Regions from separate parts of the Streptomyces sp. NPDC058685 genome, predicted to be linked through region 4. Evidence: riboswitches for the same ligand, from Rfam matches in the RefSeq annotation. Region 4 holds a riboswitch; each other region holds the start of a gene.
The links. A riboswitch is a leader RNA that binds a small molecule or an ion and turns the genes downstream of it on or off. The one in region 4 is predicted to bind cyclic di-AMP.
Positions count from the first base shown of each region.

Region 1: another riboswitch for cyclic di-AMP. It lies ahead of ACFWU3_RS09265 (transglycosylase family protein); the one in region 4 lies ahead of ACFWU3_RS03880 (peptidoglycan DD-metalloendopeptidase family protein).
Region 2: another riboswitch for cyclic di-AMP. It lies ahead of ACFWU3_RS00940 (NlpC/P60 family protein); the one in region 4 lies ahead of ACFWU3_RS03880 (peptidoglycan DD-metalloendopeptidase family protein).
Region 3: another riboswitch for cyclic di-AMP. It lies ahead of ACFWU3_RS28740 (M23 family metallopeptidase); the one in region 4 lies ahead of ACFWU3_RS03880 (peptidoglycan DD-metalloendopeptidase family protein).

Region 1 is NZ_JBHXSL010000007.1:200,166-204,370, forward strand. It holds gene ACFWU3_RS09255 (cytochrome P450) at 1-842, shown strand, start outside; gene ACFWU3_RS09260 (transglycosylase family protein) at 973-1,896, shown strand; cyclic di-AMP (ydaO/yuaA leader) riboswitch at 2,160-2,334, shown strand; gene ACFWU3_RS09265 (transglycosylase family protein) at 2,339-3,001, shown strand; gene eno (phosphopyruvate hydratase) at 3,335-4,205, shown strand, end outside.
Region 2 is NZ_JBHXSL010000001.1:188,627-192,831, forward strand. It holds gene ACFWU3_RS00930 (NlpC/P60 family protein) at 1-762, opposite strand, end outside; gene ACFWU3_RS00935 (hypothetical protein) at 1,102-1,455, shown strand; gene ACFWU3_RS00940 (NlpC/P60 family protein) at 1,584-2,759, opposite strand; cyclic di-AMP (ydaO/yuaA leader) riboswitch at 2,761-2,925, opposite strand; gene pcrA (DNA helicase PcrA) at 3,303-4,205, shown strand, end outside.
Region 3 is NZ_JBHXSL010000047.1:16,628-20,832, reverse strand. It holds gene ACFWU3_RS28745 (PP2C family protein-serine/threonine phosphatase) at 1-1,056, shown strand, start outside; cyclic di-AMP (ydaO/yuaA leader) riboswitch at 1,553-1,709, shown strand; gene ACFWU3_RS28740 (M23 family metallopeptidase) at 1,721-2,761, shown strand; gene ACFWU3_RS28735 (PrsW family intramembrane metalloprotease) at 2,896-4,205, opposite strand, start outside.
Region 4 is NZ_JBHXSL010000003.1:156,224-160,428, forward strand. It holds gene ACFWU3_RS03875 (alpha-galactosidase) at 1-1,376, shown strand, start outside; cyclic di-AMP (ydaO/yuaA leader) riboswitch at 1,692-1,844, shown strand; gene ACFWU3_RS03880 (peptidoglycan DD-metalloendopeptidase family protein) at 1,849-2,799, shown strand; gene ACFWU3_RS03885 (SGNH/GDSL hydrolase family protein) at 2,962-3,753, shown strand; gene ACFWU3_RS03890 (STM4011 family radical SAM protein) at 3,773-4,205, opposite strand, start outside.

The sequences.
Region 1 (4,205 bases), on a different contig from region 4:
TGGAAAAGGGAGAGGCGGACCTCATCCACGAGTTCGCCTTTCCGCTCCCCATCTACGCCATCTGCGATCTGCTCGGTGTCCCGCCGGAGGACCAGGACGACTTCCGGGACTGGGCGGGCATGATGATCCGTCACGGCGGCGGCCCGCGCGGAGGTGTCGCGCGGTCGGTGAAGAAGATGCGGGGGTATCTCGCCGAGCTGATCCACCGCAAGCGTGAGGATCCCGGCGACGATCTGATCTCCGGGCTGATCCGGGCGAGCGACCACGGCGAGCACCTCACCGAGAACGAGGCCGCCGCGATGGCCTTCATCCTGCTGTTCGCCGGTTTCGAGACGACGGTGAACCTCATCGGGAACGGTGTGTACGCGCTGCTGCGCCACCCGGAGCAGCGCGAGCGGCTGCAGGCCTCCCTCGCCGCCGGGGAGAGCGCGCTGCTGGAGACCGGCGTGGAGGAACTCCTGCGCTACGACGGCCCCGTGGAGCTCGCCACCTGGCGCTTCGCCACGGAGTCCCTCGTCATCGGCGGCCAGGAGATCGCCTCGGGCGACCCGGTGCTCGTGGTGCTCGCGGCCGCCGACCGGGACCCGGAGCGGTTCACGGACCCCGACGCGCTCGACCTCTCCCGGCGCGACAACCAGCACCTCGGTTACGGGCACGGCATCCACTACTGCCTCGGCGCACCGCTGGCCCGGCTGGAGGGACAGACCGCGATCGCCACGCTGCTCCGGAGAATGCCGGACTTGCGGCTTGCGGGCGATCCGGCCGATTTGCGCTGGCGCGGAGGTCTCATTATGCGTGGATTGCGAAGCCTGCCCGTTGAGTTCACACCTGGACGCAGCTGACGACCCGTCAAGACTGTGACTTTCACGTGATCTCCGCTGCATCGACTTGTGACACACGATCGAATCCGGCTACTTTCACGGTCGTCTCAGAAGACATCAGTTGTTCTGTAGTCACTCGAAGGGCACCCGCATGCTTTCCGGCCAAGGTCGTCACCGTCGTCCCCGTCAGGCTCCGGCCATCGTTGTCGCGGCAGGGGTGACGGGATCGGCCATCGCGATCCCCCTTCTCGGTGCGGGTTCGGCCTCCGCCGCCGACGCCGCCACCTGGGACCGCGTGGCGGCCTGCGAGAGCGGCGGCCAGTGGAGCGCCGACATGGACAACGGCTACTACGGCGGTCTGCAGATCGCCCAGGAGACGTGGGAGGACTTCGGCGGCACGGACTACGCGGACCGCGCCGACCTCGCCAGCCGCTCCCAGCAGATAGCCGTCGCCGAGAAGGTCCTGGAGGCCCAGGGCCCCGAAGCCTGGGCGACCTGCGCGGGCATCGCCGGGCTGACGCAGGGCGGCACCGGCGCCGGTGTCGACCCGGGCGCCTCGGCCCCCGCGGAGCAGGGTGCGACGTCCGACGACCCCCTCGCCTCGCTGGCGCCCTCGAAGTCCGCCTCGCCCTCCGAGACGGCCGAGCCCGCCCCGGCGCCGACACAGGGCATCGGCAACAGCGGGACCGGCGACAGCGGCAGCGCCACCGGCAAGCACCGCGGCGAACCCGCCGCCGAGCCGACGGAGCCGGAGGCGACCGGGTCGACCGGAACGGCCGAGCCGGGCAATACGGGCAATGAGCGTGAAGCGGGGCGTCACGCCTCGCGAGGTGACGATGCGGCACGCGACGGCGAGGGCGCGGCCGATGAGGCCGGCAAGCCGGCCGAGACGAACGACGCGGAGGCCGCGCCCGGTTCGTACACCGTCCGCCCCGGCGACTCCCTGTCGGCCATCGCGACCGCGCAGAAGCTGCCCGGAGGGTGGAGTTCCCTTTACAAGGCGAACGCGGAGACCGTCGGTGACGACCCCGACCTGATCCTGCCTGGCCAGAGCCTGGAGCTCGACCTGAAGTAGGGGCAGTACAGGCGCCTTTGTCCGAATCGTGCAACTGAGACAAGGGTCTCTTTGCGGCAACTCGCCCATCTTGCCCGGCGGAACGGGGCATTCCGCCCTCGACCTGCAGAAACGCATGGTCCCGGAGGGGCGGGATGGGCGTTTTCTCCCCGATGTTCGTCTTTGAACATCGGGGAGCTCTGTGTTTACGGTCTGAACCGTTCGCCATCGCGGGCACCGCTGACCGTCACGCCGAATCCTGCCGTCGGTCGGGGGGAGTAGTCGACGCGTATGCGCCGTAGGCAGGAGCGGGGGAACCAAGGTAAGCGCCGGCCCCGGCAGTTGAGGATGAACTGCGGGTACCGGCTTGGGGTGGAGCCGTGCGCACGACTGCGCGGCCGGGCAACTCACTTGGCCCGAACCCGACAGCTCACCTCGTAGGCGTCGGTGAGAGAGATGTTCCATGCTGTTTTCCGGCAAGGCCAAGCACCGTCGCCCGTCCAAGGCCACCCGTATCGCCACGCTCGCCGGTGTCACCGGTGCGGCAGTCGCCGCCCCGCTGCTCGGCGCCACCACCGCCTCCGCCGCGACCACGTCCGAGTGGGACCAGGTCGCGCAGTGCGAGGCCGGCGGCAACTGGTCGATCAACACGGGTAACGGGTACTACGGCGGCCTGCAGTTCTCCGCCTCCACCTGGGCCGCGTACGGCGGTACCCAGTTCGCCTCGACCGCCGACCAGGCCTCGAAGGCGCAGCAGATCCAGATAGCCGAGAAGGTCCTCGCGGGCCAGGGCAAGGGTGCATGGCCGAACTGCGGCGTGAACCTGTCCAACGCCGCCAACGACGCCGGCTCCGCGCAGGAAGCCCAGCCGCAGCAGCGCGCCGAGGCCCCGACCACCCGCTCCGAGCGCTCCGAGGCCCCCGCCCCGGCGAAGTCCTCGAAGCCGGCCGCCAAGTCCTTCAAGAAGGGCGACGGCGAGTACAAGGTCAAGGCCGGTGACACCCTCAGTAAGATCGCCAAGGCCGAGAAGGTCAAGGGCGGCTGGAAGAAGCTGTTCGACCTGAACAAGGGCGTCGTCACCGACGCCGACGTGATCCACCCGGGTCAGCAGCTCCACCTGAGCTGACCCCGCACGGGCCGGCGCGCGAGCGCCGGCCCGCCTGTGGTGTCCCCGAGGTCTCGTCCGGTTCGCCCTTCGGGCGGAGGACGGCGCTTCGCGGACACTCCCCCCGGGGAAACAGACCACCCCGGTCCGGAGCGCATCCCCCGTACGCGCCGGGCCGGGGTTCTCTCTGTTACCCATGGGTAGATTGGGGGCGTTTTGTCCCCAGCACCCGCTGTTCATGCCCTTTTTCGTCCCAGGAGGCGGGCATCGGGCGGCTGATGCCCCGCCGCCGGTTAGGCTCGTGCCGCAAGGCCAATGAGACCCTGCACTCCAAGCGTCACATCCCAGAAGGAGATGCTCGTGCCGTCCATCGACGTCGTCGTAGCCCGGGAAATCCTGGACTCCCGAGGCAACCCCACGGTCGAGGTCGAGGTTGGCCTCGACGACGGCAGCACGGGTCGTGCTGCAGTTCCGTCCGGCGCATCCACCGGTGCGTTCGAGGCTCTCGAGCTCCGCGACGGTGACCAGAACCGCTACCAGGGCAAGGGTGTCGAGAAGGCCGTCCTCGCCGTCATCGAGCAGATCGGCCCGGAGCTCGTCGGCTACGACGCCACCGAGCAGCGCCTGATCGACCAGGCGATGTTCGACCTGGACGCCACCCCGGACAAGTCCTCGCTCGGCGCCAACGCCATCCTCGGCGTCTCGCTCGCCGTGGCCCACGCCGCCTCCGAGGCCTCCGACCTGCCGCTCTTCCGCTACCTGGGCGGCCCGAACGCGCACCTGCTGCCCGTTCCGATGATGAACATCCTGAACGGCGGCTCGCACGCCGACTCCAACGTGGACATCCAGGAGTTCATGATCGCACCGATCGGCGCGGAGTCCTTCTCCGAGGCCCTGCGCTGGGGCGCCGAGGTCTACCACACCCTGAAGAAGGTGCTGAAGACCAAGGGTCTGTCGACCGGTCTCGGCGACGAGGGCGGCTTCGCGCCGAACCTCGACTCCAACCGCGCCGCGCTGGACCTGATCCTCGAGGCCATCAAGGAAGCCGGCTACGCCCCCGGCAAGGACATCGCGCTCGCGCTCGACGTCGCCGCGTCCGAGTTCTACAAGGACGGCACGTACGAGTTCGAGGGCAAGTCCCGCTCGGCCGCCGAGATGACCGAGTACTACGAGGAGCTCGTCGCCTCCTACCCGCTGGTCTCCATCGAGGACCCGCTGTTCGAGG
Region 2 (4,205 bases), on a different contig from region 4:
CGGCCTGCCGAGCGCCCCGTAGGCGTAGGCGACGGCCTGGGCGGCGCGGGAGTCGGGGGCCCTCAGGGCGCCGCGGGGGGCCGTGGAGCGGTCGGCGCGCGCGGCGGACGCGGAGTCCCCGTGCCCGGACCCCGCGTCGTACGAGGCACGCTGTTCGGCCGTGAGCCGGTCCAGCATCCGCTCGGCGGCCGAGAGTTTGCTCTGTACGGTCGCCTTGTGGCGGGCCAGTTCCGCCTGCCGGTCCTTCAGGCTCTCCATCCGCTCGCCCGCCTGTGCCCGCAGCCGGTCGATCTCCACGAGCTGCTGGTGCACTCCGGCGATCGCGGCGGCCTGCCGCTCACCCGTGCGTTCGACGAGCGCGGCCCGCTCCAGGTACTCGTCGGGGTCGGAGGTGAGCGCGAGTTGCAGGGCGGGGTCGATGGTCCCGGCGCGGTACTGAGCGGTGGCGATCGAACCGAGAGCGTTGCGCGAGGAGTTGAGGCGGTCGGTCCTGCGGGCGGCCTCGTCGCGCAGCCGGTCGACCGATGTACGCAACGCCGCGGTCCGCTCCTTGGCCCCGTTGTACTTCTCCGTGGCCACCTCTGCCTCGTGGTACAGCTTGTCCGCCTTGTCCTTGACCTGGGCCGGTGTGAGGGCGGGTTCCGCGTGGCCGACTCCGTCGAAGGCGGTCGCCGACGCCGCTCCTGCGAGCGCGATGGTGGCTGCGGTTCGGGCGGCGGGCCCGGAGAGGAGATGCTGCTTGGGTTTCCGGTGCGCGGCCACGGGTGCGTGTACGTCCTTCCGTCATCCCTGCGGGTCCGGGTCCGGCGGCGGCCCGCACAGGGGAGCGGTCCGCCGCCGGATCTCTCGGCGTGACGGCCGACTGCCGCCCGGTGCTGCGGCGGCGGTGGGGAGTCGGTCATCTGAGGCAGGACGCTAAACCTGGGGGTCACGGCAGGGAGACGCAAGGACCGAATGTGCCCGAAGGTGGACATCTTGCTGCGCTTTCTGCAAGCCGATCCGGCCCGCACACGTCCTTTCTCCGCACCGCTGTGACCGATGTGCCGAATGAGGCTCACCCGGCCTGAAGGGGGTGATATGGCGGGAGTTAGGCTCCGCCGCATGGACGTACTCATCAATGCCTTCGTCGCCCTGCACATCATCGGTATCGCGGCCCTGCTGGGCGGCTTCCTCACGCAGATGAAGGCGATGTCCGAGGGGACGGCGCGCTTCGGCCCGGCGATGCTGCACGGTGCGCTGACGATGCTCGTCACCGGTGTGGCGCTGGTGGGCCTCAACCAGGCGGACGACCAGACGGTGAACAACCTCAAGATCGGCATCAAGCTGGCGGTGCTGGTGGTGATCCTGGGTCTGGTCTACGTCAAGCGGGACGAGGAGTCGGTGGAGAAGCCGCTGTTCGCCGCGGTGGGCGGGCTGACGGTCGCGAACATCTTCATCGCCACGCTCTGGACGTGAGCGCGCCGCGCCGGACATGAGGGCGCCGGGCGCGGCTCTGGTGCTCCGGGTGCTCCGCGCGTTCCGGGCGCTCCGGGCATGAGAACGCCCGGGCACCCTCGGGCCCGGGCGTCCGGTGTGCGGCCGGCTCAGGCCGGGCGAACGCTGCCGTAGATCGGCATGTAGAAGATCGACTCCTCGCGGACGTTCGCCCCCGGCTTCGGGGCGTGGATCATCTTGCCGTCGCCGATGTAGATGCCCACATGGCTGATGTCGTCGTAGAAGAAGACCAGGTCCCCCGGGAGCAGATCCTTCGTCTCGATCCGCTTGCCGGTCTTCACCTGGTCCCAGGTGGTGCGCGGCAGGCTCACGCCCGCGGTCTTCCAGGCGGCCTGCGTCAGCCCCGAGCAGTCGTACGAGCTGGGGCCGGCCGCACCCCAGACGTACGGCTTGCCGATCTGGGCGCGCGCGAAGTCGAGGACCTTGGCGGCCTTGGCGGTGGAGGTGCCGTCGGAAGAACCGGAACCGGAACCCGTGCCGGTCCCGGGCACCGTGCCCGTGCCGCCGCCCTGGTTCTGCTCGCGCTCCTTCTCCCGGCGCTGCCGCTCCGCCTCGGCCTTCGCCTCCTGTTCGGCCTTCTGCTCCGCCTTGCGGCGGGCCTCCTCCGCCTTCTCGCGCTCGATCGCGGCCAGCCGCGCCTTCTCCTCGGCGGTCAGCTTCGACAGCAGCTCACGCGCCTCGGCGAGCTTTGCCTGCACGTCCTGCTTGCTGGTGCGCAGCGCCCGCTGCGACCGGGTGAGGGACTCCAGGCTCTCGGTCGCCGTGGCCCGCTGCTTGGCGGCGGCCGCCCGCTGGGTCTCGTAGTCGGCGATCACATCCCGCTGACGGTCCGTCATGCGGTCCATCAGCTGGGTCTGGTCGAAGTACTGCTGAGGGCTGTCCGCGAAGAGCAGCGCGGCGGTCGGGGCGACCGCGCCCGTGCGGTACTGCGCGGCCGCGTAGTTGCCGAGCACCTGGCGGGACTCGTTCAGCTTCTCCGTGCGCTGCGCGTTCTCGTCGAGGAGCTTGCCGACCTGCTGCCGCTTCTCCTCCGTCGCCTCTTTCGCCTGGTTGTACTTCTGCGTCTCGGTGCCGGCCTGCCGGTACAGGTCGTCGACCTTCTTCTGCACCTCTTCGACCGACGGCTTCGGGTCGCTCGGCGCCGCGTCGGCGCTCTGCGTCGACAGCAGCGTGACGGATGCGAGGGCTGCCGTCGTGAAACCGACGGCGGGGGAGGTCTTCACGGTTCGACTTCGCGTTTTGCGATGCGACGCCAAGGCCGACATCTCCTTCTTCCGTTGACCGCCTACCGGGTTAGCTGTCGGGTTCGGGCGGAACGGAAGATCGCCCTACGGACCGTGCTGGTGCTGGTCCGATTCACCCCGGTTGTGCATGGTGGGTCCCCGGTTCCGAACTTCCTTGGGAAAAGCTCGAATTCGGCGCTGACTGCCCGTTTGGCGTGGATCGCCGCGGGGGACGGGCTGCCTGATCGAGCACGCTAACCAACTCGTGTGGCTCCTGTGAAGGTTGATGTTCGATATGCCCGATACATTTTCGTGACCTTATCGATCGGGTGGTCGGCGTGCTCGCCAGATGACCCATTGCGTTCGAAAAGGTGCAGAGTGTTGCCGGAGTCGTGCGGGATTGGGCGCATCGGTGGTACGGGAGCGGGCGTACGGCTTCGAACGCGCCGACGCACCGACGCATCGCATCGCATCGCACCGCTCCGGCGCTCGGACCGGAGCCGCCACGCCTCTCGGCGGGGTCGCGGCGGCCGTATGGCAATGCGGCCGCGAGCTGTCAGTGCCGCGGCCTAGACTCGTAAAGCGATGAGCAGCCTCTTTGACGACAGCTTCCTGGCGAACCTCCAGCACACCTCGGAGGAGCCCCCGCCGCACCCCGAGGAGCCCGGAGACGGGCCCGGAGAGGAGATCCCGGACGATCTCTTCCAGGGCGCGTTCGACGTGCCCCCGGCCCGGGACGCCCACCACGGCAACGGCGCCCCGCGCACGATCGTGGACCCCGCCGCCCTGCTGGACGGACTGAACGAACAGCAGCGCGCCGCCGTGGTGCACACCGGATCGCCGCTGCTCATCGTGGCCGGCGCCGGTTCCGGCAAGACCCGTGTGCTCACACACCGCATCGCCCATCTGCTGGGGACGCGCAGCGTCCACCCCGGCCAGATACTGGCGATCACCTTCACCAACAAGGCCGCCGGCGAGATGAAGGAGCGCGTCGAGCAGCTGGTCGGCCCGCGCGCCAACGCCATGTGGGTCATGACCTTCCACAGCGCCTGCGTCCGCATCCTGCGCCGGGAGTCCAAGAAGCTCGGCTTCACCTCGTCGTTCTCGATCTACGACGCGGCCGACTCCAAGCGACTGATGGCGCTCGTCTGCCGTGATCTCGATCTCGACCCCAAGAAGTTCCCGCCGAAGGCCTTCAGTGCCAAGATCTCGAACCTCAAGAACGAACTGATCGACGAGGAGAGCTACGCCGACCAGGTCGGCGGGGGCAGCGAGGCCGAGGGCTCCGGGGGAGGCTTCGAGAAGACGCTGGCCGAGGCGTACCGGATGTACCAGGCGCGGCTGCGCGAGGCCAACGCCCTGGACTTCGACGACATCATCATGACCACCGTCCATCTGCTCCAGGCGTTCCCGGACGTCGCCGAGCACTACCAGCGGCGCTTCCGGCATGTGCTGGTGGACGAGTACCAGGACACCAACCACGCTCAG
Region 3 (4,205 bases), on a different contig from region 4:
GTCTTCGACCTGGCGACCCCGGCGCAGTTCACGGCCGTGCCGATGTTCGCCGCCGCTCCGCTGGTCGCCGCTCCGTTCTTCTCCTGGCTCACCACGCTGGTGACGGGCATCACGGCGACCCTCGCGGTGCTCGGGCTGCACTTCTACAACCGCACCGTCGACGAGGTCACGGCATACACCGAGGTCTTCACGCTCATCACCGTCTCCGGGCTCGCGCTGCTCATCAACACCGTCGTCAGACGCAGCGGTGAGCGTCTCGCCTCCGCCCGGGTCATCGCCGAGACCGCGCAGCGTGCCGTGCTGCCCACGCCCGCCGACCGGATCGGCGGGCTGCACGTCGCGGCACGGTACGAGGCCGCGCTCGCCGACGCGTTCATCGGCGGCGACCTGTTCGCCGTGCAGGAGACGCCCTTCGGGGTGCGGCTGGTGGTCGGCGATGTGCGGGGCAAGGGGTTGGAGGCCGTCGAGGCGGTGGCCGTCGTCATCGGCGCGTTCCGGGAGGCGGCCGAGCAGGAGAGCTCCCTGGAGGGCGTCGCGCAGCGCCTCGAGCGGGCGCTGGCGCGCGAGGGCACGCGCCGGGACAGCCTGGACGCGGTCGAGGGCTTCACCACCGCCGTACTGGGAGAGATCCCGCGCGGTGCCGGAATCGTCCGGCTGGTGAACCGCGGCCACCCGGAACCGATCCTGCTGCACGCCGACGGCGACCTGGAATTCCTGGCGCCGTCGAGGGCCGCGCTGCCGCTCGGCATGGGCGATCTGGAGGTCTGGCCGGACCAGGCGGTGGAGTATCCGCTGCCGACGGGAGCGACCCTGCTGCTCTACACGGACGGTGTCAGCGAGGCGCGCAACGCGGCCGGTGAGTTCTACGATCCCGGCGCGCGGCTCTCGGGGCGGCTCTTCCCCGGGCCCGACGAACTGCTCGACGCGCTCGTCGACGACGTGCGCCGGTACACCGGAGGTGGTTCGAAGGACGACATGGCACTGCTGGCGGTCGCCCGGCCCGCGGAGGGGCAGCCGGAGCGCCGCAGGACGGTGAAGGTCGTGCCGCCCGCGTGAGGGGCGTCGGCACCTCGGGGCCGGCTGGGACGTCTCGCCGTACGAGGCTGTGTGCGTGGGGGTGGGGTCGGGTACGCCGTGACGATTCTGGCCTCGTTCGCCTGAGCCGGTGGGTGTGCCGAAGACCGTGTTGGTGGGTTGGTTCGGCTTGAGCCGGGTGGGTGCGCCGAGACGTGTCGGTGGGCTTGCCCGGATGAGCTGTGTGGCGGTCGCAGCCCTTCGCGGAACCGAGCGGACGTCTTGCCCGCCCGGTCCGCTCTGGTGGCTGGGCACGCTGCGTAGTGGGAAGATCCCCCTCCGCATACCATGTGACGACCCGTCAGTAATGTTCCGCGGCCCGAAGGGCGATCAAGTCGCCCGAATCCGGCTGCTTGTGTCCCGATTGGTCCCGTGGGAAGTCGTTAACGATCACCCGGAACAGCTTGGAATACGGTCCTCGCGTCTATTAACGTTCGATAACGCAGCGCGGTCGTCCCAGCCGTCGTCAGGACGGCGCCGTGCGCGTGCGCCGAATTCCGCAAGGGAACCGGGGAACCAATCCTTGGGGTGAATCGGGCACCTTCCACCGCGACTTCCGCGGCGGGTGGCGCTCGTAGGAGACCTTCCTGCTCCGAACCCGTCAGCTAACCCGGTAGGCGAGAAGGAAGGAAAGGAGCACGCCTCAGTGGCGTCCAACAGGCCTGCCCCAGAAGCACCCTTCGCCAATGACTTCTTCGGTGCGGAGGGCGCGGAGCGGTCCCTCGAAGAGTGGAACCCCACCGAGGACTCCGTCCGTCCGGTGCGCGGTCGGCACCGTGTCGCCAAGCAGCGCGGCGGACTTGCCCGTAGCTCCACCGTGCTCGGCGTCGGCGTGATCGCCGCGGTCGGCGCGGGCGGCATCGCGACGGCGCAGGACAAACCCGCGGTCTCCATATCCCTTCCCGACGCGCTCTCGGACAATCTGCCCGACGCCAAGTCCCTTCCCGGCGTCGGTTCTTTCATGTCCGACGACTCCTCGGACGTCGTGGACGAGGCGGCCACGTACTCGGCGATGGGCATCGCCTACGCCGACACCGCTTCCGACACCGACCAGGGCGGTGCCGGCGAGGCGCTGCGCTCCCGCATCCTCCAGCAGGCCGAGCAGCAGCAGGCCAAGGCTGAGGAGTCGGCCAGGGCGGCGGCCGCGAAGGCCGCGGCGGACAAGGCCGAGGCCGCGGCGAAGAAGAAGGCGGAAGAGGTGGCCGCGAAGGCCGCCGCCGCGAAGAAGAAGGCAGAGGACGAGGCGAAGGCCAAGGCGGAGGCAGAGCGTCTCGCGCAGCTGGCCAAGAGCTACTCGCTCCCCACCTCCTCGTACACGATCACCTCCACGTACGGCGAGTCCGGCTCCCTGTGGTCCTCCGGCCAGCACACCGGCCTGGACTTCGCCGCCCCGACGGGTACGCCGGTCAAGGCCGTGCACAACGGCACCGTGAAGTCGGCGGGCTGGTCCGGCTCGTACGGCTACCGCATCGTTCTCGAACTCGAGGACGGCACCGAGGTCTGGTACGCGCACCTGTCGTCGATGACCGCGAGCGCCGGCCAGAAGGTCGCGACCGGCGAGACGATCGGCCGCGTCGGCGCCACGGGCAACGTGACGGGCGCGCACCTGCACCTCGAGGTCCACACCGCCGGCGGCTCGGGCATCGACCCGATGGCCTGGCTGCGGGACAAGGGCCTGACTCCCTGATCCTGCGGGACAGTTCCCGCGCATCTCGATCCCCGGCAGTCCTGGCGCTCACCCCCCGACGCCAGGACTGCCGGTTTTTGCTGCGCCCGGTTCTCCCGGGAGCGGGCAGGACGCGGTCGCCCACCGGTGCGCGGTCAGGTCCGGTACGGGTTGTACGCGCCGTAGTCGCGGTGCGGAGGCGGCACACGCACCCGCCCGGTGGCCCGTGCCGCGTACGTCAGCGCCGGTGCGGCCACGTCCCTGCGCTGCCACAGGTGATGCAGCAGCTCCTGCTCGCGCTCCACGAAGTCCGGGTCCGCCGCGCCCCGGTGGGCCCGATGGCGCAGAAACGCCAGCGAGGTCGCGAAATGCTGGTACTCCGACACCGCGTGCGCCGCGGTCGGCCCGTGCATACGCCGCGCGACGTCCCGCGCGAGGGTGCGCGCCCGCATCGACGAGAGGGCGGGCGGCTGGTCCGCCGACAGCCATCCGGCCGCGGCGTAGGCCGGCAACTCGGTGGCTATCGTCCGCAGTTCCCGCTGCCGGCTCCATATCGTGAGCCAGGTCAGCAGCCCGAAGACGGGCACCATGAACGCCCCGTACACGAGATAGAAGCCCCACGGGCCGAACAGGGACGTCGAGCCGTTCCACAGCGCGTGCATGCCCATCGCCAGCGCCAGACCGAGCAGCGGCAGGACGATGCGCCGGACCCGCATGCGCCGTGAGGCCAGTGCCGCGACACCGAAGCCGATGCCGGTCAGCACCGTGAAAAGCGGGTGGGCGAACGGGGACATGACGATCCGTACGAAGAACGTCGCCGCGGTCACGGACGCGATCCCGGAGAAGCCCATCTGCTGGTCCTCGCCGAACGCGTTGCCCAGATAGAGGATGTTCTCCGTGAACGCGAAGCCCGTCGCGGTGAACCCGGCGACCACGACCCCATCGACGATCCCGCGGAAGTCCTGTCGGCGGAAACGGAAGATCAGCAGGATCGCCGCGGCCTTCGCACTCTCCTCGACGACCGGCGCGATGACCGTCGCGCCCAGTGTGTCCGCGCCCGTGGGGTCGGCTGTGGCGGTGGCTATCCACTGCGTCGCGAAGGTGTTCGCGATGATCGCCACGAGGGCGGCGGCGAAGGCGCCCCAGGCGAAGGCGAACAGAAGGTTCCGCCAGGGGCCCGGCTCGACCCGGTCCAGCCAGCGGAACGCGGCGGTGAGCAGGGGGACCGGCAGGGTCGCCAGGCCGAGGCCGACCAGGAAACCCTGGGTGCCGGTCTGCTCCCGTACGAGCGACAGGATGACGAGGCCCGACAGGGCGAGGAGCGTGATCAGCACCCCGGCACGGACGGCCTTGCTGTGCCAGAACCGGGAGACACGGCGGGGCTTGTAGCGCCACCGGGCACGCTCCGGCACGGCGGCGAGCAGCTCGTCGACACGCTGCTGCTCGAACGCCGGGACCGCGGGGT
Region 4 (4,205 bases):
ACGGCCTGGTGCAGATCACGGGCGGGGCCGGCTATGACGACTCCGGACTGCTGAAGCTCGCTCCCGGGCAGAGCTACACCTCTCCCGTCTTCGCCGGCCTGTGGAGCGCCGAGGGGTTCGGCGGCGCCAGCCGTGCCTGGCACTCGTGGCAGCGCGCGCGAGTGATCCCGGACGCCGCCGCCGACCGGCCCGTGCTCTACAACTCCTGGGAGGCCACCAACTTCGACATCTCGGAGGACCAGCAGCGCGCGCTCGCCCGGCGGGCCGCGGACATGGGCGTCGAGCTGTTCGTGGTCGACGACGCCTGGTTCGGGCAGCGGACGAGTGACCGCGCCGGCCTCGGCGACTGGACCCCCAACCCGGACCGCTTCCCGAAGGGCCTGCGGCCGCTCGCGGACGAAGTGCACGAGCTGGGCATGCAGTTCGGCATCTGGGTCGAGCCGGAGATGGTCAACGCCGACAGCGATCTCTATCGCGCGCATCCCGACTGGGTGCAGTACCACCCGGGCCGGACCAGGACCGAGCTCCGCAATCAGCTGGTCCTGAACCTCGCCCGCAAGGACGTGCAGGACTACCTGTGGGAGCAGTTGCACACGCTGCTCGGCAGCGCACCGATCGACTATGTGAAGTGGGACTTCAACCGCTGCTTCACGGACGCCGGCTGGCCCGGTGAGGACTATCCGCAGCGGCTGTGGGTGGAACACGTCGATGCCCTCTACGCGCTCCTGGAGCGGCTGCGGGCCGCTCACCCGGGTGTGGCGTTCGAGTCCTGCTCCGGCGGCGGCGGCCGGATCGATCTGGGGATCCTCTCCCGCACCGACCAGGTGTGGACCTCGGACAACACCGACCCGCTGGACCGGCTCGCCATCCAGGACGGCTTCACCCAGATCCACCCCGCGCGGGTGATGGCCGCCTGGGTCACCGACAGCCCCAACGTCCAGCTCAACGGGCGATTCAGCAGCCTGCGCTTCCGCTTCGTGAGCGCGATGGCGGGGGTGCTCGGGGTCGGCGGCGACCTGACCGAGTGGACCGAGGAGGAGCTGGCCGAGGCGCGCGACTGGGTGGAGCTCTACAAGAAGATCAGGCCGGTCGTGCAGCACGGAGACCTGTACCGGCTGCGGGCACCGGAGGGCGGGCTCAGTGCCGTGCAGTACCTGCGCGGGGACGAGACCGTCGTCCTCGCCTGGCTCCAGGCGCAGCACTACGGCGAGCAGCCGCCGCGGCTGAGGCTGCGCGGCCTCGACCCGGCCGCGGCCTACGAGTGCCAGGACACCGCGCAGGTGCACCGGGGATCGGTGCTGCTGCACCACGGGCTGCAGACCGGGCTGAAGGGTGACATGGACGCCACGGTGATCAGGTTGCGGCGAATTGGCTGATACCGCTCACCATTCTTTGCATCTGGGTTTTCTGTCCGAATTGAACTGTTCGCCATAGCCTGCCCCATCTGGAATGGAGATGGGAAAAGGCTCGTGAGCAGGATCTCATTCGTGACGGACCGTGGCTGATCCACCGGCCAGAAGTGCGACACCAGAAGGAAGTTGACGCTCCTTCGTCCACGGAGTGTGACCGGAATTTCCCGTCCGATATGCATGTGGCCCGTGATCGGAAAAAGAGGTGGCTTGTTCCCGTCCGCAATGCTCGCTTACGGTCACGGAAATCCGGACGGACCGCCTAATCCTGCCGCCGACCGGAATACCCACCCACCCACGTGTGGCAGGAGCGGGGGACCCAGGTAGTACGCCGTCCGGTGCTCCGGACGGCTCGGGGTGAAGTCACGCAGCCATGTGACCGGGCATCTCCAGCCCGAACCCGACAGCTCACCTCGCCGGCGCCGGAGAGGAATGCGCCATGCCCGGAAAGGGTAAGCACCGCCGTCCCAAGTCCCGTTCTCTCTCCCGCGGTTTCGTCGCCGCGGGTACCGGTGGCGCAGCCATCGCCCTCCCGCTGATGGGTGCGGCAGGCGCTCACGCCGCGGACAAGGCCGCTCCCGCCGCGGCCCCCGCGGTCGCACCGCAGAAGGCAGCCGCCGCTCCGGCCTCCTCCACCGCGCAGAAGCCCGCCGCCCCCACGTCGTACCGCGTCGTCGCCGGTGACTATCTGTCCAAGATCGCGGCCGAGCACGACGTCCGTGGCGGCTGGCAGAAGCTGTACGCGGACAACCGTGCCGCCGTCGGCGACGACCCCGCGCTGATCCACCCGGGACTCAAGCTCACCATCGGCGCCAAGGCCGAGGGTCAGCCCGCCGAGAAGCCGGCGCGGAAGGCCGCGCCCGCGAAGCCGAAGACCTCGGACAGCGAGGACCGCGCCTCCCGCAGCGAGTCCCGCCAGAGCGACACGGCCGCCAAGGCCTCGACGAGCGACTCGGCCGAGTCCGCCCCGCAGGAGAACGCCTCCGGCTACTCCGCGCCGCTGGACTCCGCCGCCGTCACGACCCCCTACCGTGCCTCCGGCGCCATGTGGTCCAGCGGCTACCACACCGGTGTCGACTTCGCCGCGTCCACCGGCACCACGGTCAAGTCCGTGGGCCCGGGCAGCGTCGTCTCCGCCGGGTGGAGTGGTGCGTACGGCAACGAGGTCGTCATCCAGCACACCGACGGCACCTACTCCCAGTACGCCCACCTCTCGTCGCTGACCGTCTCCGCGGGCCAGAACGTGAGCGGCGGACAGCAGATCGGCCTCTCCGGCTCCACGGGCAACTCCAGCGGTCCGCACCTGCACTTCGAGATCCGCACCGGCCCGAGCTACGGCTCGGACATGGACCCGGTGTCGTACCTGCGCCAGCACGGCGTTTCTCTCTGACGCGCCGATAACGCCCGAATCCCCTCGTACCGCCTGTTCGCGGTGCGGGGGGATTCGGCGTATTCCGTGCTTGTCGAAACTTGACCGGTGGCAAACATCACGCACCGTCAACCCCTCCTTACGGTCGCGTAGGTCACACCCGTAAGGACAGGATGAGTCCTTGTGGCAGACGATTCGAGAACAGACGAAACAGGCGCAATCGGGTCGTACGCGGCGATCGGTGACAGCTTCACCGAAGGCGTCGGAGACCCGGGACCGGACGGGGCGTTCGTCGGCTGGGCGGACCGGTTCGCGGTCCTGCTCGACGACCGGATGCCCGAACACACCTTCCGCTACGCCAACCTCGCCGTGCGCGGCCGGCTGCTCGACCAGATCGTCGCGGAGCAGGTGCCGCGGGCGCAGGAACTCGCCCCGGACCTGGTGACGTTCTGCGCCGGCGGCAACGACATCATCCGCCCGGGCAGCGACCCCGACGACGTGGCCGAACGCTTCGAGCGGGCCGTCGCCGACCTCACCGGCGCGGTCGGAACGGTGATGGTCACCACCGGCTTCGACACCCGCGGTGTGCCGGTGCTGCGCCATCTGCGCGGCAAGATCGCCACGTACACGGCCCATGTCCGCGCCATCGCCGACCGCTACGACTGTCCCGTGCTCGACCTGTGGTCGCTCAAGTCGGTGCAGGACAGGCGGGCGTGGGACGGCGACCGGCTGCACCTGTCGCCCGAGGGGCACACCCGGGTGGCCCTGCGCGCCGCCCAGGTCCTCGGGCTCGACGTGCCCGCCGACCCGGACCAGGAGTGGCCGCTCCTGCCGCCGCGCGCTCCCTTCGAGGTGCGCCGGGACAACGTCCAGTGGGCACGCGAGCACCTGGTGCCGTGGATCGGCCGCAGGCTGCGCGGCGAGAGCTCGGGCGACCATGTCGAGGCGAAGCGGCCGGACCTGCTGCCGCTGTGAGGCGGGCGGTGGGGAACGGCTACCGGGCGGCCGGCCGGGCCGGGATCCGCTCCAGCACCCCGCCGGCGAACACGTCGTACAACGGCAACGACTCCAGGTGGACATAGCCGATGTGGCAGTCGCAGACGGCCAGCGGGCAGGCGCGGGGGCGCAGCGCCTGCCGGTAGCTGCCGTCGTAGAGGTTCCCGAGCTCGTCCGGGACGAAGTGGCAGCGCCGTACCGTGCCGTCGCCGTCGACCGAGACGACCGATTCGCCCGTCCGGCAGGGCAGCCCGGCCGAGCGGTGCGGATGGCGGCTGTAGGCGAACAGCGGGTCGAGCTCGCTCCACTCGGCGGCCTCGGCATCGGTGCAGGTGCGGCCCTCCGCCGCGTTCACCCAGAGATAGACATGGTCCGGCAGCTCGGCGCGGAGCCGGCGGGCGGGCTCCAGGTGCTCGGGGAAGCCGACGATG